3 regions of the Allobosea sp. UC22_33 genome follow, and region 1 is predicted to be linked to each of the others. Evidence: predicted binding sites of a transcription regulator. Region 1 holds the regulator's gene; each other region holds the start of a gene.
The links. The regulator LexA, encoded in region 1, represses DNA repair genes until DNA is damaged. The targets are predictions, from matches to a motif close to TGTTCNNNNTGTGTTCNG.
Positions count from the first base shown of each region.

Region 2: a site for LexA is predicted at 6,084-6,101, ahead of ACFJGT_RS04570 (PA0069 family radical SAM protein). Genes of this name have one in related genera too.
Region 3: a site for LexA is predicted at 3,221-3,238, ahead of ACFJGT_RS12175 (putative DNA modification/repair radical SAM protein). Genes of this name have one in related genera too.

Region 1 covers NZ_CP170556.1:1,997,435-2,007,642, reverse strand. The annotation lists gene trpD (anthranilate phosphoribosyltransferase) at 1-394, shown strand, start outside; gene trpC (indole-3-glycerol phosphate synthase TrpC) at 402-1,208, shown strand; gene moaC (cyclic pyranopterin monophosphate synthase MoaC) at 1,205-1,687, shown strand; gene glp (gephyrin-like molybdotransferase Glp) at 1,687-2,898, shown strand; gene lexA (transcriptional repressor LexA) at 2,979-3,686, shown strand; gene ACFJGT_RS09510 (ComEC/Rec2 family competence protein) at 3,680-5,971, opposite strand; partial or broken gene ACFJGT_RS09505 (glutamate--tRNA ligase) at 6,031-6,588, shown strand; partial or broken gene ACFJGT_RS09500 (glutamate--tRNA ligase) at 6,611-7,006, shown strand; partial or broken gene ACFJGT_RS09495 (glutamate--tRNA ligase) at 7,196-7,567, shown strand; gene gltA (citrate synthase) at 8,183-9,472, shown strand; gene ACFJGT_RS09485 (Bug family tripartite tricarboxylate transporter substrate binding protein) at 9,613-10,208, shown strand, end outside.
Region 2 covers NZ_CP170556.1:967,611-977,818, forward strand. The annotation lists gene ACFJGT_RS04545 (DUF721 domain-containing protein) at 1-344, opposite strand, end outside; gene mutY (A/G-specific adenine glycosylase) at 431-1,498, shown strand; gene ACFJGT_RS04555 (peptidoglycan-binding protein) at 1,474-2,205, opposite strand; gene ACFJGT_RS04560 (site-specific DNA-methyltransferase) at 2,304-3,506, opposite strand; gene ACFJGT_RS04565 (ribonuclease HII) at 3,897-4,571, opposite strand; gene ACFJGT_RS04570 (PA0069 family radical SAM protein) at 4,836-5,921, opposite strand; gene ACFJGT_RS04575 (hypothetical protein) at 6,155-6,640, shown strand; gene ACFJGT_RS04580 (hypothetical protein) at 6,791-6,916, shown strand; gene ACFJGT_RS04585 (neutral zinc metallopeptidase) at 7,030-7,917, opposite strand; gene cydB (cytochrome d ubiquinol oxidase subunit II) at 8,025-9,029, opposite strand; partial or broken gene ACFJGT_RS04595 (cytochrome ubiquinol oxidase subunit I) at 9,041-10,208, opposite strand, start outside.
Region 3 covers NZ_CP170556.1:2,575,459-2,585,666, forward strand. The annotation lists gene ACFJGT_RS12165 (HWE histidine kinase domain-containing protein) at 1-2,523, opposite strand, end outside; gene ACFJGT_RS12170 (biliverdin-producing heme oxygenase) at 2,520-3,068, opposite strand; gene ACFJGT_RS12175 (putative DNA modification/repair radical SAM protein) at 3,251-4,483, shown strand; gene ACFJGT_RS12180 (UdgX family uracil-DNA binding protein) at 4,480-5,937, shown strand; gene ACFJGT_RS12185 (hypothetical protein) at 6,156-7,025, shown strand; gene ACFJGT_RS12190 (hypothetical protein) at 7,026-7,415, shown strand; gene ligD (DNA ligase D) at 7,461-10,079, shown strand; gene ACFJGT_RS12200 (Ku protein) at 10,143-10,208, shown strand, end outside.

The DNA of each region.
Region 1 (10,208 bases):
GCTCGCCTCCTTCGGCTCGACCCGTGTCTGGGCCGTGCATGGCTCCGACGGGCTCGACGAAATCACCACCACCGGCCCAACCCGCGTCGTCTCGCTGGAGAACGGCAAGATCGAAAGCTTCTCGATCAGCCCGGCCGATGTCGGTCTCGAGCCGGCCAAGCCCGAGGTGCTGCGCGGCGGCACGCCGGAAGAGAATGCGGCGGCGCTGAACGCCGCGCTCGCCGGAGAGAAGACCGGATTCCGCGATATCGCCGCCTTCAATGCGGCTGCGGCGCTGCTCATCGCCGGCAAGGCCGGGGATCTGAAGGACGGCTTCGCCCAGGCGACGGCCGCGCTCGATTCGGGCAAGGCCAGGGCGACGCTCGCCGCGCTCGTCAAAGCCTCGAACGCGTGAGGCCGGCATGACCGATATCCTCGCGAAGATCGAAGCCTATAAGCGGCGGGAGATCGCGGCTGCGAAAGCCGCGGTGCCGCAGGCCGAAATCGAACGCCGGGCCCACGCGGCTTCCAAGCCGCGCGGCTTTGCCGATGCGCTTGCCAGCAAGCTCGCACAGGGCTCACCCGCGCTGATCGCCGAAATCAAGAAGGCGAGCCCCTCCAAGGGCCTGATCCGCGCCGATTTCGACCCGCCCTCGCTCGCCCGCGCCTATGCGGCCGGCGGCGCGGCCTGTCTCTCCGTCCTGACCGACGCGCCCTCCTTCCAGGGCCAGCCGGACTTCCTGACGCAGGCGCGCGAGGCCGCCGGCCTGCCGGCGCTGCGCAAGGATTTCCTCTACGAGCCCTATCAGGTCTACGAGGCCCGCGCCTGGGGCGCCGACTGCATCCTGATCATCATGGCCGGCGTCGACGACGCTACCGCCAGGGCGCTGAACGAGACCGCGCAAGAGCTCGGCATGGACGTGCTCGTCGAGGTCCATGACGATGCCGAGCTCGACCGGGCGCTCAAGCTCGAAAGCCGCCTGCTCGGCATCAACAACCGCGACCTGCGCAGCTTCAATGTCGATCTCGCGGTGACCGAGCGGCTGGCGCCGCGCGTACCGGCTGACCGGATCGTGATCAGCGAGAGCGGCATCTTCACCCATGCCGACATCGCCCGACTCAACACGATCGGCGTCAACAGCTTCCTCGTCGGCGAAAGCCTAATGCGGCAGGCCGACGTCACCGCCGCGACGCAGGCGCTGCTCACGGGCAAGGCCGTCGCGGCGTGAGCAAGCTCAGCCATCTCGACGCCCAAGGCCAGGCGCATATGGTCGATGTCGGCGACAAGGCCGAGACGACCCGCATGGCAATCGCCGAAGGCCAAGTGGTGATGGCGCCGGAGACGATCGCGATCGTGCGCGAGGGCAATGCCAAGAAGGGCGACGTGCTCGGCACCGCGCGCCTCGCCGGCATCATGGCGGCGAAGCGCACGCATGAACTGATCCCGCTCTGCCACCCGCTGCTGCTGAGCAAGATCGCCGTCGACCTGGAGATCGACGAGGCCTTGCCGGGCGTGCGCGTGCGCGCCGAGGTCAAGATGAAAGGCCAGACCGGGGTCGAGATGGAAGCGCTGACCGCCGTCTCGGTCGCCTGTCTGACGGTCTATGACATGGTCAAGGCCGTCGACCGGGCGATGCGGATCGAGAACATCCGCCTGCTGCACAAGTCCGGCGGCCAGTCCGGCGATTACGAGGCTAAGCAGGTCTGATGGCGCTCACCCCGGTCCCCGTCGCGCGCAAGGCGCTGCTCGACAGCATTCCGGGGCCGACCGGGGCGGAAACCCAGCCGCTGGCGCAATGCGCCTGGCGGGTGCTGGCCAATGAGGTCAAGGCGCTGCGCACGCATCCGCCCTTCGCGAACTCGGCCATGGACGGCTATGCCGTGCGTGGCGACGAGATGGCGGAAGGCGTCTCGCTGACAGTCATCGGCGAATCCGCCGCCGGCCGGGCCTATGAAGGCACGGTCGGGCCGGGACAGGCGGTGCGCATCTTCACGGGCGCGCCGATGCCGGAGGGCGCCGACACGATCCTGATGCAGGAAGATGCGGACGGTGTCGGCAGCCCTGTGATCCGCGTGCGTGTGCCGCCGGCCAAGGGCAAGTTCCTGCGTGCCGCCGGGCTCGATTTCCACGAAGGCGACGTGCTGCTGCAAGCCGGGCGCGTGCTCGACAGCGCAGCGCTCGGGCTTGCCGCCGCGATGGGGCATCCGAACCTGCCCGTCCGGCGCAAGCCGCGCGTCGCGATCCTCGCCACCGGCGACGAGCTGGTGGCGCCGGGCGAGCCCGTCGGCCGCGACCAGATCGTCGCCTCGAATTCGTTCTCGCTCGCCGCTCTGGTCGAGAAAGCCGGCGGCACCGTGCTCGATCTCGGCATCGCTCGCGACGACCATGCCGACCTTGCTGCGAAAATCGAACAAGCCCGCGCCGCCGATGCCGATGTGCTGATCACGCTGGGCGGCGCCTCGGTCGGCGCGCATGACCTCGTGCAGGAAGCCCTGACGCGGGCCGGCATGGCGCTCGGCTTCTGGAAGATCGCGATGCGGCCGGGCAAGCCGATGATGACCGGGCGGCTCGGCCGCATGGTCGTGGTAGGCTTACCCGGTAATCCGGTGTCCTCGATCGTCTGCGGCCATCTCTTCGTGCTGCCCTTGATCGAGGCGCTGCTCGGCATCACTGAGGCCGATCGCGACCGCAGCGTCCCCGCCATTCTCGGCCGCGACATGCCCGGCAATGACGAGCGCGAGGACTATCTGCGTTCGGAGCTGGCGCTGACGCCGGAAGGCTGGGTGGCGACACCCTTCGATCGCCAGGATTCCTCGATGCTCGGCACATTGGCCCGGGCGCAGGCCCTGACGATCCGCCCGGCCCATGCCGCTCCGGCCAGGAAGGGCGCCCCCTGCCGGATCCTGCCCTTGCGGTAGCGGCTTGCGGAACACAAGCAGAACGCGTATGGTGTTCGTGCTTTGTTTCGAATCTGCGCATTGAGGGGCTGGCGGCGACCATGCTGACACGCAAGCAACATGAACTCCTGCGCTTCATTCAGGAACGCTTGCGCGAAAGTGGCGTGCCGCCCTCTTTCGACGAGATGAAGGACGCGCTCGACCTGCGCTCGAAATCCGGCATTCACCGCCTGATCATGGCGCTGGAAGAGCGCGGCTTCATCCGCCGCCTGCCGAACCGGGCACGCGCGCTCGAGGTCATCAAGATGCCGGACGGGCTCGGCGCGCCGCAGGCTCGCCCCCGTTTCAGCCCGGCCATCGTCCAGGGCGGCCTCGGCTCACAGCCGAGCGTCGCCAAGCCGCGCCCTGTCGAGGATGACAACCGGCATTCCATCGCCATTCCGGTCATGGGCCGGATCGCGGCGGGCACGCCGATCGCGGCGATCCAGAGCCGCAGTCATACCGTCTCGCTGCCGCCGGACATGCTCGGCTCCGGCGAGCATTACGCACTGGAAGTGCGCGGCGATTCGATGGTCGAGGCCGGCATTCTCGACGGCGACACCGTCGTCATCCGCAAACAGGACACCGCCAATACCGGCGATATCGTCGTGGCGCTGATCGACGACGAGGAAGCGACCTTGAAGCGCCTGCGCAAGCGCGGCTCCTCGATCGCGCTCGAGGCCGCGAACCCGGCCTACGAGACCCGCGTGCTCGGCCCGGACCGGGTCAAGATCCAGGGGCGCCTCGTCAACCTGATGCGGCGTTACTGAAGGCGCTCGGTATCGGCCTCGGCTTCGGTATCGACGGCCGGTGCCGGCGGCGCGATGGCAGGCTGATTGGCGGGGCGCGTCGTTGGCTCGGCCGGACGGCGTTCGCGCCGGCGGGTCCACGGGCGGTCGGCCGCGTTCGGCTCGGAGACATGGCTGCTCCAGCCCGATGCCGTGCGGTAGAGCGAGGTTGCGCCGTCGCGCGTGAGCGCCATGCGCTCGACGAGCCGGGCCTTGCAGGCCCCGCTCCAGGGGATGGCGGTAACGACGAGATCGGCCCGCTGGCAATCCTCGATGATGGCCAGGCGCTCTCGCGTATAGGAGACCGTGCGCTTGTCGGCGGTCTGCGCGACGCAAGCCAGCCGGTCGCAGGCGATGCCGGTGCGCAATGTCGGATCATCGGGCGAGCGGCTGTCGCCATCGGCGGCGAGCCATTGCTGCAGGACGAAACGGCTGGGCTTGCCCGCCACAACGAGGCGCCCGTCCGGGCCGCGTACCGCCAGCCCCGAGCCGTCGCGCTCGATCAGGATTTCCGGTCGCTCCGGCTTGCCGGCAATGGCCACGCCGCCGATCAAGGGCAAGACGGCCAGCCAGCGCCAGGCCGTGGTCCAGAGCGTCAGCCAGAGCAAGGTCACCGCGAAGCAGCCCAGCACGCCTGAGCCGAAGGCCGCGACCGTCACGGTGGAGTGGTCGATGGTCGCAACCCAGTGCGCGACCTTCAGTACGACGTCGGAGGCCAGCCCCATCAAGGCCCAGGCGGGCCAGTCCAGCCCGAACGGGTAGGCGAGCACGCCGAACACCGCCGCCGGCATCACGAAGAGCGAGACGAAGGGCAGCGCCATGGCGTTGCCGAGCAGGCCGAACGGATTGAAGATCTGGAAGTGGTAGGCGCCGAATGGCGCGGTCGCGGCCGTCGCCAGCATCGTGGTGACGAGGATGCCGAGCGCCGCCGTCCAGATCGGCCCGAGCGGCCAGGGCAATGCCGACGGCGGCTCGCTGCGGTCTCGCCTCTCCCAGCGCTCGGCGAAGGCGATCAAGGCAGCGACTGCGCCGAAGGACATCTGGAAACTCGGCCCGAGCAGCGCCTCCGGCTCGCGCAGCAGCACGATGATGGCGGCGAGCGCGAGATTGCGCATGCTGAGCGCGGCGCGATCGACCAGGATCGCGCCGAGCATGACCAGCGTCATGATCAGCGAGCGCTCCGTCGCGACATCGCTGCCCGAGAAGATGCAATAGCCTGTCGCGCCGATCATGGCGGCCACCGCCGCGATCTTCTTGACCGGCCAATGCAGCGCGACCGTCTGCGAGAGGGCCAAAAGTGCGCGGACAAGCCAGAAGATCGTGCCGGCGGCGAGCACCATGTGCAGGCCGGAGATCGAGACGATGTGGTAGATGCCGGCGGCGCGCAGGTCGTTGTTCGTGGCTTCGGTGATCAGGCCGCGCTTGCCGGTGACGAGCGCGGCGGCGACCGCACCGCCCTGCCCGCCGCCGACCTCAGCGATGCGTTTGGTCAAGGCATTGCGGGCGCGATCGATCATCACGTCGATCGCGAGGCGCGTCGGCATCGGAAAGGGCGCCGGCGCAAGCGCGATCTTGCCGGAGATGCTGCCGACCGCGCCGATCCCGCGGAAGAAGGCGTCGCGGCCGAAATCGTAACCGCCCGCCCGCGCTGGTCCGGGCGGCGGCAGCAGGCGCGCGGTCGCGACGATATGATCGCCCGGCGCCACCGAGCCCTGCCGGATATTGACCCGGACCCGCTTCGGCCTTTCGCCGGCCGGAACATTGGCGAGATCGGTCACCAGCAGCACGAGCCGCGCGCCCTTGTCGCGGGCTTCGACGCTCTCGACGAAGCCCGTCACCTTGCCGATACGAGGCCGCTCCAGCATGGGGGCGCCGATATCGGCCGTGCGCCAGACCCCGGCAGCGAAGCCCGCGAAGGCGGCGGCCGCAGCGAGGCAGGCCATCGATGCGACCGGGCGCATCCGCATGACGAAGGCCGCCGTGCCGCTCAGGGCAAGGCCGAGCAGCGGCGCCCACAATGCCGGCTCACGATCGGCCGTGAAATAAAGCAAGATGCCGACGCCCATCGCGATCGGCAGCCAGAGGAAGGGGCGGCGCCGCTCCACCTCCAGCGCGAAGCCCCGCTGGAGATGCAGCCAAAGCTGCCGAAGATGGGGCTGAAGGCTTCCGGCCAGCGGCACCAGAACACCGAAGCGAGCCGGCAAGGCATCGGCGCGGGCGCCGCGCCGGCCTCGTCCCAGCTCTTGCCCCGGCGGTGCCGGCTGCATCGCCCCCTGCTCCCCCTGCCGGCGCTGCGATTTGACCGCTTAACCTTTCCGGCCAAGCCATGTTACAGGGCGCGCGCCGGTTGTCATGTCACGACTTGTGTCATGTCAGAACTTGGCACCTTTCCCTGTCTTGCCCCGGACGGCCCCGTGCCGCCCGGTCGGAGTTTCCTCCCATGAGCAACGCCGTCGTCACGCGCTTTGCGCCCTCGCCCACCGGATTCCTGCATATCGGCGGAGCCCGGACCGCGCTGTTCAACTGGCTCTATGCCCGCCGGCAAGGCGGCAAGATGCTGCTGCGGATCGAGGATACCGACCGGGAACGCTCGACCGATGCGGCGATCGCGGCGATCCTCGACGGGCTGGAATGGCTCGGCCTCGATTGGGACGGCCAGACCGTCTACCAGTTCCAGCGCGTCGCGCGGCATCGCGAGGTGGCCGAGCAGATGCTCGCGGCCGGCAAGGCCTATCACTGCTACGCGACCCAGGCCGAGCTCGAGGAAATGCGCGAGAAGGCGCGCGCCGAGGGCAAGCCGCTGCGCTATGACGGGCGCTGGCGCGACCGCGACCCGGCGACCGCGCCTGCCGGCGCCAAGCCGGTGATCCGCCTCAAGGCGCCGCAGACCGGCGAGACCGTGGTCAATGACGAGGTCCAGGGCCGCGTTGTCTGGCAGAACGAGAAATCTCGACGACCTCGTGCTGCTGCGCTCGGACGGCACGCCGACCTATATGCTCGCCGTCGTGGTCGACGACCACGACATGGGCGTCACCCATATCATCCGCGGCGACGACCACCTGACCAATGCCGCCCGCCAGACGCAGATCTACGACGCGCTCGGCTGGGACGTGCCGAGCATGTCGCATATCCCGCTGATCCATGGGTCGGACGGCGCCAAGCTGTCGAAGCGCCATGGCGCGCTCGGCATCGATGCCTATCGCTCGATGGGCTACCTGCCTGCGGCCCTGCGGAACTACCTGGTGCGGCTGGGCTGGAGCCATGGCGACCAGGAGGTCTTCTCGACGCAGGAGATGATCGACGCCTTCAATCTCTCCTCGATCGGCCGCTCCCCGGCGCGCTTCGACTACGCCAAGCTGGAGAATCTCAACGGGCTGTACATGCGCCAGTCCGATGACGCCGACCTTCTCGCGGCGCTCAAGGTCATCCTGCCGGAGATCGGGCCGGCGCGCGGGCTCGATGCCACGCTGTCGCCGGAGCTGGAGGCGAAGTTCCTCGCCGCGATGCCCGGCCTCAAGGAACGTGCCAAGACGCTGATCGAACTGCTCGACAGCGCCTTCTACCTCTATGCCCAGCGCCCGCTGCAGCTCGACGACAAGGCCAAGGGCCTGCTCGACGAAGCCGCCCGCCAGCGCCTGCCGCAGATCGCGGCGAAGCTTGCCGCCGTCGACGACTGGGCGCCGGCCCCGCTGGAAGCGACGGTTCGCGCCTATGTCGAGGAGACCGGGCTCAAGCTCGGCCAGGCGGCGCAGCCGCTGCGCGCCGCGCTGACCGGCCGGGCGATGTCGCCGGGCCTGTTCGACGTCATGGCCGTCCTGGGCCGTGAGGAGACGCTGGCCCGGCTTGCCGACCAGGCGGCGTAAGCAGGCGCGAGCAAGGCCACCTTGTCATTCCGGCGCGCGCCGTCGGCGCGAAGCCGGAATCCATGGGCACAGCCTTTATCGTCATGGTCGGGCTTGTCCCGACCATCCACGCCTTCCTTCGAGCCATGCGGTGTTCAAGACGTGGATGCTCGCCACAAGGGCGAGCATGACGAACTCGAGCAGCCGCGTGTTCATGCGCTTCGGGTTCGCGCCTGCGTCGCGCCCCGGAATGACATGGGTGGAGCCTGAAGTCTCTGGGGCCGGATTCGCGGCTCCTTCAACCACCGCCAGGCTGGGAAAATCGCAGGGTCCGAAACGGCTCCGGCGCCCCCGAACCACCCGCTCGCGCAGATATGAGCGCAACGCGGCTCCAACCGCCTTTTGGCTCGGTTGAATGCACTGCGCAAATGGTCTAGTGACGCGCAAGTGCATCGCAACGCGGCAGCGCGGCGGGCACGAATATTGCTTGCAAATCAGTCACATGGACCACCTCCCCGTCTCCCTCCGACATCTGCCCGTCATATCGCGGCCTTCGGATGAGAGATGCCCGGCGCGAAAGCGCGGAGAGGCGAAACCGGGGCTGAACAGCAGCGAGCCTTGAAAGGATCGGTATCGATGAGCGGAAATACCAGCCAGCTCCACGTCGGCGACCAGACCGTCGACATGGCGATCAAGGAGGGGTCGGTCGGCCCCGCCGTCATCGACATCGCCAAGCTCTACGCCCAGACAGGCATGTTCACCTACGACCCCGGCTTCACCTCGACGGCGAGCTGCGAGTCGCAGATCACCTATATCGACGGCGACAAGGGCGTGCTGCTCTATCGCGGCTACCCGATCGAACAGCTCGCCGAGCATGGCGACTTCCTCGAGACCTGCTATCTGCTGCTCGAGGGTGAGCTCCCGACGGCCGCCCAGAAGGCCGATTTCGACTATCGCATCACGCGCCACACCATGGTGCACGAGCAGATGGCCCGCTTCTTCCAGGGCTTCCGCCGCGACGCGCACCCGATGGCGGTGATGGTCGCCTCGATCGGCGCGATGTCGGCGTTCTATCACGACTCGACCGATATCTCGGATCCGCATCAGCGCATGATCGCCTCGATGCGCATGATCGCGAAGGTGCCGACGCTCGCCGCGATGGCCTACAAGTACACCATCGGCCAGCCCTTCGTGTACCCGCTGAACTCGCTCGACTACACCTCGAACTTCCTGCGGATGTGCTTCGCGGTGCCGGCCGAGGAGTACAAGGTCAATCCGGTGCTGTCGCGCGCGCTCGACCGCATCTTCATCCTGCATGCCGACCACGAGCAGAACGCCTCGACCTCGACGGTCCGCCTCGCGGGCTCGTCGGGCGCCAATCCCTTCGCCTGCATCGCCGCCGGCACGGCCTGCCTGTGGGGGCCCGCCCATGGCGGCGCCAACGAGGCGGCGCTCAAGATGCTCGAGGAGATCGGCTCGGTCGACAACATCCCGAAATACATCGCCAAGGCGAAGGACAAGAACGATCCGTTCCGCCTGATGGGCTTCGGCCACCGGGTCTACAAGAACTATGACCCGCGCGCGAAGATCATGCAGAAGACCACGCATGAGGTGCTGAACGAGCTCGGGATCAAGGACGATCCGCTGCTCGACGTCGCCGTCGAGCTGGAACGCATCGCGCTGTCGGACGAGTACTTCATCGAGAAGAAGCTCTATCCGAACATCGACTTCTATTCGGGCATCACCCTGAAGGCGATGGGCTTCCCGACCTCGATGTTCACGGTGCTCTTCGCGGTCGCTCGTACGGTCGGCTGGATCGCGCAGTGGAAGGAAATGATCGAGGACCCGTCCCAGAAGATCGGCCGCCCGCGCCAGCTCTATACCGGCTCGCCGCAGCGCGACTATCCGCCGATCGGCCGCCGCTGATCGCAGGCTAAAGCTCGAATCCCGATCAGGGCGCGGTGGTCTCCACCGCGCCCTTATTGTTTCAGATGATTGATCAAAGCGGTGGGAGTGATCCACAGGCGGGTCCGTTTCATGATGCGACATCCAACGGAGACCCGTTCATGACCGAAAGCCGCTTCCTCGACCGCCGCTCCTTCCTGATCGCGGCCGGCGCCGCCGGCCTTGCCGGTACGCAGGCACGCGCGCAGGCCAGTTTCCCCAGCCGCCCGATCAACCTGATCGTCCCCTTCGCCGCCGGCGGCTCGACCGATATCGTCGCCCGGCTGGTCGGCCAGAAGATGGGTGAGATCCTCGGCCAGAGCGTGGTGATCGAGAACCGGGCCGGTGCCGGCGGCAATATCGGCTCCACGGCCGTCGCGCGCGCGCAAGCTGACGGCTATACGCTCCTGCTCGGCACGATCTCGACGCATGCGCTCAACCCGGCGATCCTGAAGACGGTGACCTTCGACGCCGTGAAGGATTTCACCCCGATTTCGCTGCTGGCGATCGTGCCGAACGTGATGGTCGTGCATCCGGATTTCCCGGCCAAGACGGTCAAGGAGGTGATCGAGGTGCTGAAGGCCAATCCGGGCAAGTACTCCTATGCCTCCTCCGGCGTCGGCACCCCGCTGCATCTCTCGGGCGAATTGTTCAAGTCGCTCGGCGGCGTGCAGATGAACCATGTGCCATATCGCGGCGCGGGCCCCGCCCTGAACGA
Region 2 (10,208 bases), 1.0 Mb from region 1:
GCCGTGACCGGCGCCGCGACCGGTCCTTGCTTGAGCACGAGCTTGCCAACGGCGCGCCAGCCGAGATGCGTGTTGACGCGCTCGACCAGCAAGGGCCCGAGATGCTGCATCTCCAGCGCGAAGGCGCTCTCGACCCGCACCACCATGGTCGCTGGCTCGGAGGCCTCGCCCGGCGCCGGCCGGCGCCGCGGCCAGTCGATCTTGAGCGGGCGCGAGCGCGCCGCCAGCCGCTCGCCGACGATCTCCGGCCAGAGCGAGACGATGGCGCGCCCCGCGAAGCCCTGCGCGGCAAGCGCGGGCGCGATACAGTCGTCGATCAGTTCTGCGAGGGGTTTGGCGGCCATGGCTGCATTGTGGGCTTGAGCCCCGAGGCCCGCAAGCGGGGCGTGAAGCCGCTTGCTACGATTGATGGCTGCGCTACACCGGCCTCATGACCCTTGAGGCTAACGCCACCGACCTTCTCGCCTGGTACGACCGCCATCGCCGGGCGCTGCCCTGGCGTGCGAAGGCGGGCGAGCGGCCCGATCCCTATCGCGTCTGGGCCTCCGAGATCATGTTGCAGCAGACAACGGTTGCGGCGGTGAAGCCCTATTACGAGCGCTTCATGGCGCGCTTTCCGACCGTGAAGGCCCTCGCCGAGGCGCCCTCCGAAGAGGTCATGCAGGCTTGGGCGGGGCTCGGCTACTATTCCCGCGCCCGCAATCTCCACGCCTGCGCCAAGGCGGTGATGGAGAAGCATCGCGGTCGGTTCCCCGACACCGAGGAGGGGCTGCGCGACCTGCCGGGCATCGGTACCTATACGGCCGGCGCCGTCGCGGCGATCGCCTTCGACCGGCCGGCGGCGGCGGTGGACGGCAATGTCGAGCGCGTCATGAGCAGGCTCTTCGCCATCGAGGATGAATTGCCGGGCGCCCGGCCCCTGATTCGCGAGAAGGTGCTGGCGCTGCTGCCGCACGCCCGTCCCGGCGATTTCGCCCAGGCGCTGATGGACCTTGGCGCCACCATCTGTACGCCGCGCAATCCGGCCTGCGGTCTCTGCCCCTGGCGCGAGCCCTGCCGGGCCCGCATCGCCGGCACGCAGGAGCGCTTTCCGCGCAAGGCGCCGAAGAAGGCCGGCGTCACGCGCTATGGCGCGGCCTTCGTGCTGACCCGGCAGGATGGCGCGATCCTGCTGCGCACCCGGCCGGCCAAGGGCCTGCTCGGCGGCATGGCCGAGGTCCCGACCAGCGAATGGCGGGCCGATTACGAGCTCGACGGCGCCGCGCAGGATGCGCCGCTAGCGCTGCGCTGGACCCAGATGGCGGAGCCGGTCCGCCATGTCTTCACGCATTTTCCGCTGGAGCTGAGCGTATTCACCGGCAGCGTGCCGGAACGCACGCAGGCCCCGGCCGGCATGCGCTTCACGCCGTTGGCAAACCTATCCGGCGAGCCGCTGCCGAGCATCATGCTGAAAGTGGTCGAGCGTGCCGGGCTCTATAAGAGTTCGAAGACCCGATAGGTCATCGTCGGCAGTTCGCCGGACCATTTGAAATAGCCCTTCGAGTAGATCTTGCCGCGGTTCGGCGGCCAGGGATCGTGGATGCGCAGCGTCGTGCCGGTGCCGTCCGGATTGCCGTCGCCGCGCATGCCGACGATGACGATCATATGGCCGGGGCTGCCGCGGCCGGCCGTGTACTCGTCGACGCGCCAGAGCATGTCGAACATCAAAGGCCCGCGCGACACCGCCTGCCTGAGCTGCTCGACCGACCAGGATTGCGGCGCGTTGCAGCGCAGCCCGTGGATGCGGCCATAGCGCTGGCCGGTCACGATCGCCTGGTCGCTTTCGGAGGAGTTCAGCAGCCCGCCATCGGAGGCGATCATGTCCGGCGGCGTCTTGGCGATGATGATCGGCACGGTCGATTTCTTCATCATCGCCGTCGAGGTCGCCCAGCAGGTCGTGTTGGTCGGCTGCGCGATGAAGGGGACCTGGTGCAGGATCGGCGCGAAGGCCTCGGTATCGTAGAGGCAGGACTGGGTCGCCGGTCCGGCCTGGCCGTCCTCGACCAGCCAGTTCTTGCGCTGGAAGGCGAGGACCGCGTTATGCGTGAAGGTGCCGAACTGGCCGTCGGGCACGAGCTTCGGGACCGGTTTCAGCTTGGCGTTGAGCGCTTCCTGAAGCGTCTTGACCTCGGGTCCGCGGGAACCGGTCTTGAGGATCGTCGCCATGCTGCCGCCCTCGCTGTCATAGGTTCAGGGTGCGCGCGCCGATGGCGGGGCGCATCCTACGAACATATGACGAAAGGGTAGGGCGTGCGAGGCGGCGCTTACGCCGCCGCCATCTGCGCCCTGATCTCGCCGCGCAGCGTATCGAGCACGGTCAGCCCGCCCGCGCGCTCGACATGCCAGAAGGTCCAGCCATTGCAGGCCGGAAGGCCCTGAGCCAGCGCGCCGACCTTGTGGATCGAGCCGACCGCCGGGCCCAGGATCAATGTGCCGTCGGCCCGCACCGTGGCCTTGTAGCGGCGCTTCTCGTCATGGACGGTCTCGCCCGCCTTCACCAGCCCGGCCTCGACCAGGCTCAGGAACGGCACGCGCGGCTCGCTGCGCTTGGAGGGCGCGGTCGAGAACGCTTCCGGCGCCAGCGGCGTCACTGCGTCGATACGCTCGCGCGCCGCCTTGGCATAGACGGGATCGCGTTCGAGGCCGATGAAGTGGCGGCCGAGCGCCTTGGCGACGGCGCCGGTCGTGCCCGTGCCGAAGAACGGGTCGAGGATGACGTCGCCGGGGTTCGAGGCCGAAAGCAGCACGCGGGCCAGCAGCGCTTCCGGCTTCTGCGTCGGGTGCACCTTGGCGCCGCTCTCGTCCTTCAGGCGCTCGTCGCCGGTGCAGAGCGGCAGATACCAGTCCGAGCGCATCTGAAGGTCGTCATTGCCGCCCTTCAGCGCCTCGTAATGGAAAGTGTATTTCGAATTCTCGCCGCGCGCCGCCCAGATCAGCGTCTCATGCGCATTGGTGAAGCGCCGGCCGCGGAAATTCGGCATCGGATTGGCCTTGCGCCAGACGATGTCGTTCAGCATCCAGAAGCCGAGATCCTGCAGCGTCGCGCCGACGCGGAAGATGTTGTGATAGCTGCCGATCACCCACAGCGCCCCGTCCGGCTTCAGGATGCGGCGGGCTGCCGACAGCCAGTCGCGGGTGAAGCGGTCGTAGTCGGAGAAGGAGGCGAACTTGTCCCAGTCGTCGTCGACGGCGTCGACGAGGCTGTCGTCGGGCCGGCGCAGATCGCCGCCGAGCTGGAGATTATAGGGCGGATCGGCGAAGATCAGGTCGACGCTTGCCGGCGGCAGCGCGTTCATCGCCGCGATGCAATCGCCGACGAGGATCTGATCGAGCGGCAGCTCCCGAGGGATGCCGATATGTTCGGGAAGGCCCTTGGCCTTCATCCGAGCCCCCAGTGCAGGCCGTCCGGTACGCGAAACCTGAATCCGGACGGGAGCACTGGCGGTCCCGGTACGCAGAATACCCATGACGCCAAGACCGTTACGCAACTTCAACGAGGGCGATATTGGTCAGACAGGGTAAAGGTCGGGTTTCCGCTTTGAAAAAAATGCGTCCCATTCTGGGGCTGCAATTTTTGCCTAGCCCATTGGCAATCAAAGGGAATTCGTAAACGGCGGTTAACGTCTGAACCTGCCGTTACGGTAGGTTGGCGGGCGTTCGATGAGGGCCGAGAGCCGCGTTTCCCGTCATGGTCGGGCTTGTCCCGGCAATATACATCTTCCCTCAGCGAGGGCGGTGTTCAAGACTTGGATTCTCGCCACGAGGGCGAGCATGACGGAGTGAAATACCGCCGGGTTCATCGAGGTCGGGCCGAAGCTTCCTGCCCGCCGGGGAGCGACGTGCGAACAGGCGCGGCTCTACCGGAACCAGACGCCCTTCACCGGCGCGAAGGAATAGCGGTGCTCGGGGCAGGGGCCGTGTGCGGCGATCGCCTTGCGGTGCTGCGGCGTCGCGTAGCCGACATGGCCGGAGAAGCCATAGGCCGGGTAGCGCTTGCACAGCCGTGCCATCATCCGGTCGCGCGTCACCTTCGCGACGATCGACGCCGCCGCGATCGAGGCGATCTGGCCATCGCCCTGGATGATCGCCTCGCAGGAACAGGCGAATTGCGGCGGGTCGTTGCCGTCGACCATGATATGGAGCGGCGCCAGCGGGAGGCCGGCGGCGGCCCGGCGCATCGCCAGCAGCGTCGCCTGGCGGATGTTGATGGCGTCGATCTCCACCGCCGTCACGCTGGCAACGGAGACGGCCAGCGCCCGCTCCATGATCTCGCCGAAGAGTTCTTCGCGGATCGCGGCCGGAAGCTTCTTCGAATCGTCGAGGCCATGGGGAACCCGGGTCGGATCGAGGATCACCGCAGCCGCGACGACCGGGCCGGCGAGCGGCCCGCGCCCGACCTCGTCGATGCCGGCCAGCGGCCATAGGCCGTCGGCGATGGCAGATGTCTCGCGGTGGAAATGGGCGGGCATGGCGGGGTTATGCAGCAGAGCGGGGTTGGGGGCCAGAGCAACGGCAGCGTGCTCCACCGTCATGCCCGTATCCAAACGAACAAGCTCGTACTCGACCAGTCCGTACCCAACTAGGCAGGCGCGGGAACCGCGGGGAACCCTCTCCCGGAGGGAGAGGGCAGGGTGAGGGGCAGGCCGTTGGACACTGTAGCTGTGACCCAACCGCCGCCGCGGTGAGAGCGCGCGCGACTGGCCAGGGGCCTACACCTCACCCCTACCCCTCTCCTTACAGGAGAGGGGATCCCGCGGTTTTCAACCGTCTCGTCGCGCTGCCCGGCAGCTCATCCCTCAAAACAAGCTGAGCTGCGCCTTCTCCTTCTCCGGCTTCACGAAGAGGTCGGTCCGCAGCCGCCGCCGCGTCGCGTTGAAGCCGATGCGCTCGGCCGCCATCTCGAAGCGCCGCCCGATCATCCAGGAATAGGGGCCTGAGCCGACCATGCGCTGGCCCCATTGCGAATCGTAATCCTTGCCGCCGCGCGTCGAGCGGATCAGCGACATCACATGGCGCAGCTTGTCGGGGTGATGCGTCAATAGCCATTCCTGTACGATGTCGCGGACCTCTAGCGGCAGCCTGAGCAGGACATAACCGGCTGCCTCCGCACCTGCCGCCTTCGCCGCGTCGAGAATACGCTCGATCTCGTGCTCGTTGATCGCCGGAATGATCGGCGCGACCAGCACAGTGACCGGAATGCCTGCCTCCGACAGCTTGCGGATCGTCTCGAGCCGCTTTGCCGGCGAGGCGGCGCGTGGCTCCATGCCACGTGCGGTCTTCGGGTCGAGCGTCGTCACCGAGAGCGCGACCTTGACCAGCCCTTTCTCGGCCATCGGCGCGAGAATATCGATGTCGCGCTGCACCAGCGCCGATTTCGTGACGATGCCGACCGGGTGGTTGAACTTCGCCAGCACCTCCAGGATCTGCCGCATGATCCGCAGCTTCTTCTCGATCGGCTGGTAGGCGTCGGTATTGGTGCCGATCGCGATGGTGCGCGGCTGATAGGAGGGCGAGGAGAGCTCCTTTTCCAGCAACGCCGCGGCATCGGGCTTCGCCGTCAGCTTGCTCTCGAAATCGAGGCCCGGCGACAGGCCGAGATAGGCATGGGTCGGCCGGGCGAAGCAGTAGACGCAGCCATGCTCGCAGCCGCGATAGGGGTTGATCGAGCGGTCGAACGAGATATCGGGCGAATCGTTGCGCGTGATAATCGTGCGCGCCTTCTCATAAGCGATCTCGGTCGAGAACGGCGGCAGCTCCTCCAGCGAGCCCCAGCCATCATCCTCGGTGACGCGCTGCTCAGCCTCGTAGCGACCGCCGGGATTGATCGTGGCGCCGCGCCCGCGTCGCCGATCCGGATCGATGCGGTGGCCGACATAGGCCATCGGATCGGCGGGAGCGACGACAGGCGCGGAGACGCTCGGTTCCCTGTCCGCCCGCCGCAAGGGCTGAGCAGCCGGGAAGGGCCGTGAAGTGGGTCTGGCCTGGGGCATGGTTTTCGAACCGCGTCGCGCGCCGGGAATCGACGCCATCTGGTCTCAGGTAGAGTGAACATATAGAGAACAAAAGGCAAGTGGCGGGATTGTGGCATGCTGCGTTGCGGCATAGGATTTCGCTCATGCTCACAGCCGTGATCCGTAGCGATGGTTCCCAGCAGGCGCTCGCCGCGACGTTGGCTGTGCTGATTCCAGCCGTGGCGGAAGGTTTTCTCGGCCATGCCGTGCTCGTCGATACGGTTGGCGCGGCCGAGACGGAGCGGGCAGCGGATGCGACCGGCGCGCGTTATCTGCGCGCGAGCCATGAGCGGGCCTGGCAGGACGCGGCCGCCAAAGCGCGGGGCGATCGTCTCGTTCTGTTCGACGCCGGCGATGTGCCGCAAGCCCACTGGGTTCAGGCTGTGGAGCGTCATCTGCTGATTGCCGCCGGGAAGCCGGCGCTGATTCCGTCACGCGGGCTTGCGGCATCGCTGTGCGAGAGAATCACCTTCTCCATCGGACGTCGTGGGCTTGCGGCAGGGCTGGTCATGCCCAAGGCGATGGCGCTGACCGGTCGTCTGGAACGGGCTCCGGTGCGGCTGCCGGTCTTGCGGGAACAGGCCGGTTAGGCAGGCTCGGCGGGTTGCGGTGCCGCCCAATTCGCTATGCCGGCTACGCATGGCTGGACGCATTTTGCCCGGGAACTTGTGCATTGCAGCATAAGTTCATATGTTGACGGTCGCCAAAGCACCTCCCTCAGACCCCGAAAGGAGAGACCCATGCTTGATCGGCACGATTCCTGTTCTGCGCTCGAAGCGGAGCGCGACGAGGACAAGCGCGAGGAACAGCAGGAGGACCAGGATACGTTCTCGCCTCGCGTTCATCAGGAAGGATTCTGGAGCTGACGGCTCCATGAAAACGAAGCGGAGGGCTGGATGAAAGCCCTCCGCGCTGAAATCGAAAGTCACGGGCCCTGTATCGGGCCCGTTCTGCTTTCAGGGCGCCGATGGCGGCCGCGCTACACCTGATTCCGGAACGTGTCGCAGCTCTGCATCGAGCCGGACTGGAACCCGGTCGTGAACCATTTCGTGCGCTGCGCCGAGGAGCCGTGCGTGAAGGAGTCGGGCACGACCGTGCCCTGCGCCGCCTTCTGCAGCTTGTCGTCGCCGATGGCAGAGGCGGTCCGCATCGCCTGCTCGATATCGCCCTGGTCGAGGCGGCCCATTGCCTGGATATTGTGAGCCCAGACGCCGGCGAAGCAATCCGCCTGCAATTCGATTCGCACCGAGATCGCGTTAGCATCGCGTTCGGAAGAGCGCTCGCGGATCTGGTTGGCCTTGGGCAGGATGCCGAGCAGGTTCTGGATGTGATGGCCGACCTCGTGGCCGATCACATAGGCATAGGCGAAATCACCGCCGCCACCGAGCTTGCGCTGCATCTCCTGGAAAAAGGAGGTGTCGAGATAGACCTTCTTGTCGACCGGGCAATAGAACGGCCCCATCGCCGATTGCGCGGTGCCGCAGCCCGAGCGTTCGACGCCCGAGAACAGCACGAGGCGAGGTGGCTGGTAGCGGGTATTGGCCTGCTGCGGCAGAAGCTTCGACCAGATATCCTCGTTCTGCGCCAGAACGGCCGAGACGAAGCGGCCCATCTGATCTTCCGGCGGGCCGGAGGAGCGACGCGTTTCCTGGGTCTGCTCGCGCCCGCCGATGCCGCCGATCAATTCGGCGCCGCCGATGAGCAGGCGCGGATCGATGCCGAGCGCCCAGCCGAGCAGGCCGAGCACGACCATCGTGCCGATGCCGACGCCACCGCGCCCGCCGGGCATGCCGGCGAAGCCGCCGCCACCGCCACCACCGCGCCTGTCCTCGAGGTTATCGGACTGGCGGTAATCTTCCCATTGCATGAAGGCGTCCTCGGCGAAGCTCCCCCGCAATCTCGCCGGGAGAGGCGGGGAACTCAAGTCGTCTTTGCAGGCTGCTCCTGAACGCCGGGTGACTGCGCCTGTTCCAATCAGTGGTATCCGCTGTCGATCCTGACCTTGCCGCGGAAGGTCCAGTACACGAATGCCGTGTAGAACAGGATCGTCGGCAGGAGGAAGCTGACGCCGATCAGCACGAAGATATGCGAGCTCGGCGCTGCCGCCGTATCCCAGATCGTCAGGTCGGGCGGCACCAGATAGGGATAGTTCGAGACCGCGAGCCCGAGGAAGCACAGCACGAAGATCGCGATGGTGAGCGCGAAGGGCGTGAATTCATGCGCGCCGTGCAGCCGCTTCCAGGCGAAGTAGCCACAGATCGCAGTCAGCACCGGCAGCGGCCAAAGCAGCATCAGGTTGGATGGCGTGAACCAGCGCTCGGCGATGCGCGGATGCGCATAGGGCGTCCACAGCGAAACCAGAACGGCGAAGGCGAGCAGGCCAAGCAGCAGCGCCTTCGCCTGCCGGCGCGCCCGCTCCGCCACCGGCCCGTCCGTCTTGTAGACCAGCCAGGTGGCGCCGAGCGTGGCATAGCCGATGACGACGCCGGCGCCGCACATCAGCGTGAACGGGGTCAGCCAGTCGAAGGGGCCGCCGGCGAACTGCTTGTCGACCACCTTGATACCCTGGAGCAGACCGCCGAGGATCAGCCCTTGCGCGAAGGCGGCGAGCGTCGAACCTGCCCAGAAGGCGAGGTCCCAGATCTTGTGACGGGGCTTGGCCACCCAGCGGAACTCGAAGGCGACACCCCGGAAGATCAGCGCCAGCAGCATCAGGATCACCGGGATATAGAAGGCCGGCATGATGATGGCGTAGGCATAGGGGAAGGCGACCCATAAGCCCGCGCCGCCGAGCACCAGCCAGGTCTCGTTGCCGTCCCAGAACGGCGCGACCGAATTCATCATCTGGTCGCGCTCGCCCTCGTCCCTCGTCGTCGGGAACAGGACGGCGATGCCGAGGTCGAAGCCGTCCAGGATGACATAAAGCATCACGGCGGTGCCGATGACGCCGGCCCAGATAACAGGGAGGTACCATTCCATTTGGGCTCTCCTCAGTTCGCCGGCTGGATCTTGTCGTCGCCGGGATGGCCGTCGCCGAAGATCGCCGAGGCCGGCGCCTGCGCGGCCTTCAGGGTCCGCTTCGATGGCTGCTCGGGCGGGTCCTCATGGCTGATCTCGTCCGGCCCCTTGCCGATCAGGCGGTTGATCAGGAGGATGCCGGCCGTGAACACGACGCAGTAGACGAAGACGAACAGCCCCAGCGAGATCGCGACCTCAAGCGTCGTCACCGGCGATACCGCGTCCTTCGAGCGCAGGACGCCGGTGGCGAGCCAGGGCTGGCGGCCGACCTCGGTGACGAACCAGCCGGAGAGGATGGCGACGAAGCCGGCCGGCCAGCTGTACTGGGCGAGCCAGAGCCAGCGGCGCGAACTCGAACACGGTGCCGCGCTTCCACAGGAAGACGCCGGCCCAGCCGAACAGGATCATCAGCGTGCCGATGCCGACCATCACGCGGAAGGCGAAGAAGGGGATCAGCACCGGCGGCCGGTCCTCGACCTTGAAGTCTTTGAGGCTCGGGAACAGCGCATCCATGCTGCCATGGGTCAGCAGGCTGGCGACGCCGGGGATCGAGATTTCGAACCGGTTGAGCTCGGCCTTCTCGTCGGGCCAGGCGAAGAGAACGAGCGCGCCGGGCTTCGACGAATCCCAGTGCGCCTCGATCGCGGCGAGCTTGGCCGGCTGGTAGATCGCGGTCTGCTTGCCGTGAAAATCGCCGATCAGCGCCTGCAGGGGCGCGGTCAGCGCGATCATCAGGATCGCCATGCGCACCATCGTCTTGGCCGATTCGGTGCGGTGTCCGGCGAGAAGATGGCGCGCCCCGGTCGCCAGCACGACAAAGGCCGTGGTGAGATAGGCCGCCGTCATCATATGCGCGAAGCGCAAGGGGAAGGTCGGGTTGAAGACGATCTTCATCCAGTCGACGGGGTAGGCGATGCCGTCGCGGACTTCGTGCCCGACGGGGTACTGCATCCAGCTATTGGCCGAGAGGATCCAGAAGCCCGACATCGCCGTGCCACCGGCGACGATCGCCGCCGAGAGGAAATGCAGCCAGGGCGGCACCCGCTTCCAGCCGAACAGCATCACGCCGAGGAAGGAGGCCTCGAGGAAGAACGCGGTCAGCACCTCGTAACCCAGAAGCGGCCCGACGATATTGCCGAC
Region 3 (10,208 bases), 580 kb from region 1:
AAGCCTGCGGAGCGCCGCCTCCAGCGATGCGAGATTATAGGGCTTGCGCAGCGTCGCCGCCTCGGCGACGCCGAGGATGGCGAGGTCGTCGTAACCCGTCGCGAAGAGGAAGGGCACGCCGAGCTCCCGCAGGCGATGGCCGATCGGCTCCGAGGTTTCGGAGCCGAGATTGACGTCGAGGATCGCGAGGTCCGGCGCCGTCCGGCCCAGGAACGACAGGGCCTCGGAGACATTCGCGCAGACCTCGACCTGGCTCGCGCCCAAGCTCATCAGCATGTCCTCGCAATCCATCGCGATGATGAACTGGTCCTCGACCAGCAGCACATGCTTGCCTTCGAGCGGTCGGCCGGGCTTGCCCTTGGCAGGTAGAACGGGCGCCTCCTCGGGAGATGCCGCTTCCTCGGTCCAGCGGGCGAATTTGGCGGGGATGCAGAGCTTCGCCGTGACGCCCTCGGGCTCGAATGACAAGTCGCTGCGGCCGCCGAGATCGTAGGGAATGCTGCGATCGATCAGGATGCTGCCGAAGCCTTGACGCGACGGAGGGGCGACGGGCGGCCCGCCCCGCTCCCGCCAGACGATCTCGCAATCCCCCCCAGCATTGGCCGACCAGTCGACCGTCAGCTCGCCGGTCTTGACCGACAAGGCTCCGTATTTGGCGGCGTTGGTGATCAATTCATGGATCACGAGAGCGACGACCGAGAAGGCGCGGGCGTCGAGCGAGACGGACGGCCCGCGAACCGTGATCGTGCCGCCGCTGGTCCGATAGGGCGAAGCTTCCGCGTTGACGAGATCGAGCAGCGATCCGCCGCCGCTTGCCCGCATGGCCTGGTCATGGGCAATGGCGAGCGCCTCGATCCGCCCCTTGAGCGACGTGACATAGGCCTCGATCGTGGCGCCCTCCGCGAGCGGATGGGCGACGATCGACTTGATCAAGGCGAGGATGTTCTTGACCCGGTGATTGAGCTCCTGATTGAGCATCTTCTGGCGGATCTCGGCCTTGTTGCGCTCGTCGGCCAAGAGTTCGCTCTGCCGCAGCACGACCTCGATCAGGGTCCGGCGCGCGGATTCGGCAAGCTCCCGCTCGACCGGCGTCCAGATCTTGGAATGGCCGGCGACCGTCTCCTTCCAGACGGCGAAGCTCTGCCGTGGCGTGAGGCGGTCGCCATGGGGGCCGGTCGCATAGGTCTTGTTGGGGTCGCCGCCCCATTCGATCGTGTGGACCAGCTCCTTGCGGAAGAAGAAGAGGTAGTCGCGCGGAAGTTGGGAGAGCGGGATGGCGAGCATGCCGGCGAACGCGTCGGCATAGGCGCGCGCGGCCGGGAGCGCCTCGCCCAGTGACGTCGTAGCCCAGATCCGCCCGTCGCAGACCGATCCCGCGAAGGCGGCCAGTTCCTCTGCGAACGCGGCCGGGGGCGCGCTGCCCTCGCTCCGCCATTCGCCATTCACCCAGACGCCGACGCCGTCGCTTTCGACGAGATTGCGGAACTCGGCGAGGTGCTGACCGAGGAAGCTCGAGGCATCGGTGACATGGGCGGCGGACGAGAGCAGGCCGTTGAGGAAATCCCGCGCCTTCTCGGCGGCGAGCAGCATCTGCTTCTGCGTCAGGGCGCCGAGCTGGAGCGCGAAGAACTCGCCGAAGATCTCCGCTGCGATCCGGCGGTTCATCGAGAGCGAGCGCGGGCTGTAATGGTGGCAGGCGATCAGGCCCCAGAGCGCGCCGTCGACGATGATCGAGACCGACATCGAGGCCGAGACGCCCATGTTGCGCAGGTATTCGCAATGGATCGGCGAGACGCTGCGCAGATGGGCATAGGAGAGGTCGAGCGGCTCGCCCGCCGCATCGAGCACGGGCATGATCGGGAAGCGCTCGCCGCTCGAATCCGAGACCACGCGGATCGGATTGAGGATATAGAGCTGCCGGGCCTGCTGGGGGATGTCGCTGGCCGGAAAATGCTGGCCCATGAAGCTTTCGAGGTCGGGGCGCTTGGCCTCGCTCACGACCTTGCCCGAGCCATCGGGCGCGAATTGGTAGATCATCACCCGGTCGTATTGGAGCACGGCCCTGAGCAGGCGCGCCGCGTTCTTGATGAGTTGCGCCGGTGTCGTGACGTCCGAGAGCCGACCGACCAGCGTCCGCGCGAATTCAAGCGGCGAGCTCGGACCCGGTGCGACGCACTCCTCGAACTCGATGATCGCGTTGCCCTTGAAGGCATGGATCGAAATGTCGAACTCGCGATCCAGCGCGGGAAGGCGATAGCGGGGCATCAAGCCGGCCCGGGAAGGCACGCCGGAACGCGCGAGCGCGTTGCGCATCTCATGGACGACCGGCCCGCCGAGAACCTCTTCGAGACGGCGACCGACGAGCTCGAACTCCCCGAGGCCGAGGAAGGCGCTGGCATTGCTGGAATAGCGCCTGATCGTCACCGCCTCGGCATCGCACACGATCATGCAGCCATGCGGCTGGACGCTGCCGGGGATATGGATCGGCTCGCGATCGCAGTTCGTCAGATCAACAGTCGTCATGCGGGAGAGAGTTCTTCCGAGGTGAAGGCCTGGATGGCATGCACGAAGACCGCCCTGCCCGCTTGAGCGGCGGCACCCCATGCCTGCCGGTCGAGCCCTTCAAGCGCGACCAGCAGCGTTCGCCAGCTGTCGAGGGAGCCGGCTTGCGCCGAGAGGTAGCGCGCTCCGTATTCAGGCCCGAATCCCAGAGCACCCACTCCCTTCACCAGCACGCGTGCCCCCAGGGCGGAGCCTTCGAGAACATAGGCAGCCCCCAGGAACGCAGCCATGTCATTTGACAGATGGAACGGCTCGGCCGCGGGAAGCGGGAGCGCCATGTCGGCGAGGTCCGCCTCCAGCTCCGGCAGAAGTTGGCGCGGCTGCCAGGAGGAGAGGCGTACGGGATCGGCGTTCAGCAACGCGGCCTCGACCGGCGCGCGATGGCGGAAAGTGCCCTGCAGGAAGCGGGCATACGCGGCACGGTTCGAAAAAACGCCGACGCTGGCATCCAGTTCGCGATGAAGCTCGCTCGTCTCGTCGCGCAGGAAACTTCTGATCTCAATCATTGCGTCGGCATCCACAATCGTTCCGCATCAGCATTGCTATAACCTGATATCAACGGAATCGGCGCTGTTTTCATTGCGGATTTTCCTATCGCCTCGGTCCGCCCAGCATTCTTATCCAACAGATCGGCTTGAAACCGGGCCAAGATCGCCTTAAGAACATAGAGTGAACAAAAGGAACGGCGATGGCACAACTCACGGTCCTGGAGAAGCTCGAAATCCTCAGCGACGCCGCGAAATACGATGCCTCTTGCGCGTCGAGCAGCACTACGAAGCGGGATTCGCGCGACGGGAAAGGCCTGGGTTCGACCACCGGTTCCGGGATCTGCCATTCCTATGCGCCGGACGGCCGCTGCATCTCGCTGCTCAAGATCCTGCTCACGAATTTCTGCAGCTTCGACTGCGTCTTCTGCATCAACCGCTCGTCGAGCAACGTCCGCCGCGCCCGCTTCTCGGTCGAGGAAGTCGTCGCGCTGACCCTGAATTTCTACCGTCGCAATTATATCGAAGGCCTCTTCCTGTCCTCGGGTATCATCCGCTCGGCCGATTACACGATGGCGGAACTGATCCGAGTTGCCGAAACGCTGCGCCGGCAGCACCGGTTCCGCGGCTACATCCATCTGAAGCTCATCCCCGGCGCGAGCCGCGACCTGATCGAGCGCGCCGGGCTTTTCGCAGACCGGGTGTCGATCAATGTCGAATTGCCGAGCGAGGCGGCGCTCGCGCGCTTCGCCCCGGAGAAGCAGGCGGGCGAGATCAAGAGCGCGATGGGCGGGCTCAAGCTGAAGATCGACGCAGCGCGGGAGGAACGCGACAAGAGTGCGAAGGCTCCAGCCTTTTCACCCGCAGGGCAGAGCACGCAGATGATCGTCGGCGCCGATGGCGCGAGCGATTCCGCTATCCTGAAGCGCAGCGCCTGGCTCTATGGCAGCTTCGGCCTGAAGCGCGTCTATTACTCGGCCTTCAGCCCGATCCCCGATGCCTCCAGCCAGTTGCCGCTCCAGCCGCCGCCGCTGATGCGCGAGCACCGGCTTTATCAGGCCGACTGGCTGACACGCTTCTATGGCTTCGAGACCGAGGAAATCCTCGGGCATGGCGAGATGCTCGATCTCGATATCGATCCAAAGCTCGCCTGGGCATTGCGCGAGCGAGGACGCTTTCCCGTCGACGTGAACCGGGCCGATCGCGAGACCCTGCTGCGGGTGCCGGGTCTGGGTACGCGCAGTGTCGATCGCATCCTGGCCTCGCGACGGTTCCGCCGACTCAGGCTTGAGGATGTCGGCCGGCTGACTCGATCGCTGGCGACGATCCGGCACTTCATTCTGGCGGAGGGCTGGCGGCCGGGCAGCGGCCTCGACGCCCAGAACCTGCGGACCCGGCTGATGCCGCGACCGCGACAGTTGACGCTATTCCCGTGATCGCCGCCCGGCTGAATGGGCCTGCCGATTTTGCCGGCTGGCGCCGCGAGGCACGCCGGCTGGCGCTTGCCGGCATCCAGCCGGAGGCCGTCGCCTGGCTGACGACCGAGGACGATGCTGGCTTGTTCGCGATGGAGAATGCCGCCCCGGTCGTGGACGAAAGCACCGCCCTGACCGTGTCTCGCCGCTTCATCGAGCTTGCCGAAAGCGTCGTCTGTCATCGGGATGCCTGCCGCTTCGTCCTGCTGCATCGCCTGCTGCTGCGTTTGCAGGACGAGCCACGCCTGCTTGACAATGCAGCCGACGCCGACATCGCACGCGCCGAGGCGATGGCCCGCTCGGTACGCCGCGACCTGCACAAGATGACCGCCTTCGTCCGCTTCCGGGCCGTGTCGGGCGCGGGGGAGGACGGCCCCTTCATCGCCTGGTTCGAGCCGGAGCATTTCATCCTCGAACGGGCCGCGCGCTTCTTCACCGGGCGCTTTGCCGGTATGATCTGGTCGATCATGACGCCGCAGGGCTCGCTGCACTGGGACGGTTTGACCCTCCAGTTCGGCCCGGCCGCCAGCAAGGCCGACACGCCGGACGGCGATGCCATGGAAGCCTATTGGCTCACCTACTACGCCAACATCTTCAATCCGGCCCGCCTGAAACCGAAGGCGATGAAGAGTGAAATGCCGGTGAAATACTGGCGGAACCTGCCCGAGGCCGAATTGATTGTGCCTCTGATCGCGAGCGCCGCCCGGCGAGCAGAGGATATGGTGATGCGCGCGCCGACGCAGCCGCCCGAGCGGCATGTCAGGCAGCTTCGGCATCGCCCCGAGTTACCGGCCGAAGATTCCGCGATCACGTCCTGGCAGGATGCGGCCACTGCGGCGCAACGCTGCAAGCGCTGCGAGCTTCATTGTCACGCCACGCAAACGGTCTTCGGAGAAGGTCCGCAGGATGCACCCATCGTGTTCGTCGGCGAGCAGCCCGGAGATCAGGAGGACCTGGCCGGCCGGCCGTTTGTAGGGCCAGCGGGGCAGGTTTTCGATCAGGCGATGAGCGATGCGGGTCTCGATCGCACACGCGCCTATGTCACCAATGCGGTGAAGCACTTCAAGTTTCAGCAGCGCGGCAAGCGCCGCATCCACGAGAAGCCCAATGTCGGGGAGATCAAGGCCTGCCGCTTCTGGCTCGATCTCGAATTGCAGTTCGTGAAACCCCGGCTTGTCGTTGCCCTCGGTGCCAGCGCTCTGCGATCGCTCATCGGACATGCGGGCTCGCTGGCCAGCGCGCGTGATCGGGAGCTTGCGCTCGATGACGGCACGCCGCTGCTTGTCACCGTCCATCCGTCCTTTCTGCTTCGCCTGCCGGATGAGGGTGCACGAGCGCGGGAGTACACGCGCTTCGTGGAGGACATCAGGCGCGTGCGACAATGGATCCCTCGGCATGAGATCGAGGCTCAATAGCCTTGCGGGAAAGGGCAAGTGCAGGCGGTTGTCGGTCGGTCGAGCCCGCGTTTGGATTGAAGCAAGGACTTCAGGAACCTATCCGCAGCGCCAACCGTTTCGCCCTTACTTTCGCTCAGCAGCAGGAGGGGCACATGGACAGCATCATCTACCTCGTCGGTCTTGTGGTGGTCATCATGGCCATCCTGTCGTTCCTCGGTCTTCGATAGGAATTCGCCATGTCCATGTCTGGAACGGACGTCGTCGTCGCTCCCGTGACCGTCAACAAGGAGAACCGCTCCTATGTGCAATGGGGGCCAATTCTCGGCGGCGCGGTCATCGCGACGGCCATATCGACCATCATGACGGTCTTCGGATCGGCGATCGGCCTGTCGATGGTCTCCGCCGATTTCGAGAAGAGTTCCAGCGTCACGGCGCTGGCGATCGCAGGCGCCCTGTGGGCGCTCTGGGTTATGGTCTCGGCGACCATGGCCGGCGGCTATCTCGCCGGGCGGATGCGCCAGCCGAGCTTCGATTCCAATGGCGAGGAGCGCAAGGTGCGCGACGCGACCCACGGCCTCCTCGTCTGGGCGACCGGGGCGCTTCTGATCACCGTCGTCGCGACCTCGTCGCTGTTCGGCGCGGCGAAGACCGCGGTCAGCGGCGTCGCCAGTGCGAGCTCGGGCGTGGCGTCGCTGGTTTCGCAGAATGTCGATCCGCTCGCGATGTCACTCGACAATGTCATGCGCGCGAATGGTCAGCAGCCGCCGACCGCACAGGAGCGCGAAGAAGCCTCCCGCATCTTCGTCAACGCGCTGAAGAACGGCAAGATCGAGCAGACCGACCGGGACTACCTCGCTTCGCGGCTCGCCGCGCGGTCCGGCATCAGCGAGCAGGACGCGCAGAAGCGCATCGACGACGCCTATGCCCGGCTGGCGCAGGCCAAGGAAACCGCCAAGCAGGCGGCCGAGCGTGCCCGCAAGATCGCGGTCCTGACCGCCTTCCTCACCGCGGCTGCGCTGCTGGTGGGAGCGGCTGCGGCCGCCTGGGCGGCCGCGCTCGGGGGCGAGCATCGTGACGAGAACCTGCTTGTCGACCCGACGCTCTGATTGATCGTGCCTGTGCAAGCCCGGCTCCGCCTGGAGCCGGGCTTTTTTTCGATGTGTCGAAACGATCGGATCGCCGCAGCGTTGCTCCGGCGGCACTTCCAGAAAGGGCAAGCGATGAGCGACCGGAACCACGAACGAAATGGCAGCACCAACGGCCCGACCGAGCCGAACCAGCGCCCGCCCGAAAAGCGCGAAGATGCTACTGATGAAGCGATGAAGGGCCCGAAGATCATCTCCGAGGGCAATCAGAAGCAGCGCGCGAAGGACCGGCACACCCCTCCGGCCGGTCCGCATGCGAAGGAGTCGCAGACGAACAAGGAGGCGACGCCGGGTTCCGGCGCGCTCCCTCCGACCAAGCCCGTTCGTCATATCGACCCCGGTACTGGCTGAGCCTCATCCGCCTTCTCTCCGCGAAGTCGCATTGGAAGGTGTTCCGTGGAAAAGCTGAAGACCTATCGCGCCAAGCGCGATTTCCGGAAGACGAAGGAGCCGAACGACGCGAGCGCGGTCGCTCCATCGAACCGCCTGCGCTTCGTCATCCAGAAGCATGATGCGACACGGCTGCACTACGACCTGCGCCTGGAACTGGATGGCGTCTTCAAATCCTGGGCGGTGACCAGGGGGCCGTCGCTCGATCCCGCCGACAAGCGCCTCGCCGTCGAAGTCGAGGACCATCCGCTTGCCTATGGCGATTTCGAGGGGACGATCCCCAAGGGCCAATATGGTGGTGGCACGGTTCAACTCTGGGACCGGGGCTATTGGGAGCCGGAGGGCAAGCTCAGTCCGCAGCGACAGCTCGAAAAGGGCGACCTCAAGTTCACGCTCGACGGCAAGCGGCTGCAGGGCAGCTTCGTCTTGGTGCGCATGAAGCACGACCGCGACGGCGGCAAGCGCACCAACTGGCTTCTGATCAAGCATCGCGACGACCATGCGGTCGCTTCCGATGGCGATGCAGTCTTGGAGGCTGACGCCTCGGTGGCCTCGGGCCGGACGATGAAAGCCATCGCTGCTGGGCGCGGCCGCTCGCCCGAGCCCTTCCTGCTGGCAGAGCAGGCGGTCGACGCCGATGCGGTCTGGGACAGCAAGGAAGGCTTGGCGGCCGAAGCACGGGCCGAAAAGCCGGCACCGAAACAGACGAAAGGCCGGACCTCGAAAGCAGGCCCCGCGACCGCGGCCGATCTGCCGGGCTTCGTCCCGCCTCAGCTTTGCCGGAGCGTGGAGCGGCCACCGGCAGGCAGCGGCTGGCTACATGAGATCAAGTTCGACGGCTATCGCATCCAGGCGCGTGTCGCTGGCGGCAAGGTCACACTGAAGACGCGCAAGGGGCTCGACTGGACGAGAAGGTTCGGGGCCGTGGCCCAGGCGTTCAAGAGCCTGCCGGACTGCATCGTCGACGGCGAGATCGTCGCGCTCGACGACCATGGCGCGCCGGATTTCGCCGCGTTGCAGGCAGCGTTATCCGAGGAGAAAACCGAAAACCTCGTCTTCTTCGCCTTCGACCTGCTGTTCCTCGACGGCGAGGATTGGCGCGAGCGGCCTCTCCTCGCCCGCAAGCAAAGGCTGGAGGCGCTGCTGAGTGACGCGGCCGATGGCATCACGCTGCGCTATGTCGAGCATTTCGAGACCGGCGGCGATGCGGTGCTGAAATCCGCCTGTCGCCTGTCGCTGGAGGGCATAGTTTCGAAGCGCGGCGATGCGCCTTATGTCTCCGGCCGCAGCGACGGCTGGACCAAGGCGAAATGCCGCGCCGGCCATGAGGTCGTCATCGGCGGCTGGGCCACCACGGCCGGTAAATTCCGCTCGCTGCTCGTCGGCGTCCATCGCGGTCCGCATTTCATTTATATCGGCCGGGTCGGCACCGGTTACGGCGCGGCCAAGGTCGAGAAGCTGCTGCCACGCCTGAAAGAACATGAAGCCAAGACCTCGCCCTTCACCGGCAAGGGCGCGCCCCGGGGAGCGCCGAGTGTGCATTGGGTCGAGCCCATCCTCGTCGCCGAGATCGCATTCGCGGGCTGGACCGGCGACGGCATGGTCCGGCAGGCCGCCTTCAAGGGCTTGCGGGAGGACAAGCCGGCGGCCGAGGTCGAGACCGAGTTGCCGGCGCCCCCCACGGAAACCGCACCCCCGAAGCCGGCGCCGGCCCGCAGCGGGCGTGTCGAGGTGCTCGGCGTGCCCTTGTCCAAGCCCGATAAGCCGCTCTGGCCCGATGCCGAGGACGGCAAACCCGCCACGAAGCTCGATCTCGCGCATTATTTCGAGACAGTCGGGGCGTGGCTGCTGCCGCATATCAAGGGTCGGCCCTGCTCGCTGCTCAGGGCGCCCGACGGGATCGAGGGCGAAATCTTCTTCCAGCGCCATGCCGGCCTCGGCACCTCCAGCCTGTTCGAGCTCGTCAAGATTTCCGGCGACAAGAAATCCTATCTCCAGATCGACCGGATCGAAGCATTGATCGCCGCGGCCCAGATCGGCGGGATCGAACTGCATCCGTGGAACTGCCGGCCCGGCGAGCCGGAGGTTCCCGGTCGACTGGTCTTCGACCTCGATCCGGGACCGGATGTGTCCTTCGACGCAGTGATCGCGGCAGCCAAGGCGATGAAGGAGCGGCTCGATGCACTGGGCCTCGTCAGCTTCTGCAAGACCACCGGCGGCAAGGGTCTCCATGTCGTGACGCCGCTGGCGAAGCCCCGCCGTGGCGGCCCCGACTGGCCGGCAGCCAAGGATTTCGCGCGCCGCGTCTGTGCGGAGATCGCGGCCGACCAGCCAGAGCGCTATGTCGTCAACATGGCCAAGCGCCTGCGCAAGGGGCGCATCTTCCTCGATTACCTTCGCAACGACCGCATGGCGACGGCGGTCTCGCCATTGTCTCCGCGCGCGAGACCCGGCGCGCATGCTTCGATGCCGCTGACCTGGTCGCAGGTGAGGACGGGGCTCGATCCCGCCAGCTACACCATCCGCACGGTTCCGAAGCTCCTCGCAGCGAGCAAGGCCTGGGCGGACTATGACGAAGCCGAGCGGCCTCTCGCGGATGCGATCAAAAAGCTCGAACGGTCCTGACCCGCCGCCAGACCGGAACGGATCGGCGGCCGATGCGTTTCGCGTCCGATCGGAGAACCGTCCATGGCCCAGCGGACATTCTGGAAAGGCTATCTCAAGCTCTCGCTCGTGACCTGCCCGGTCGCGATG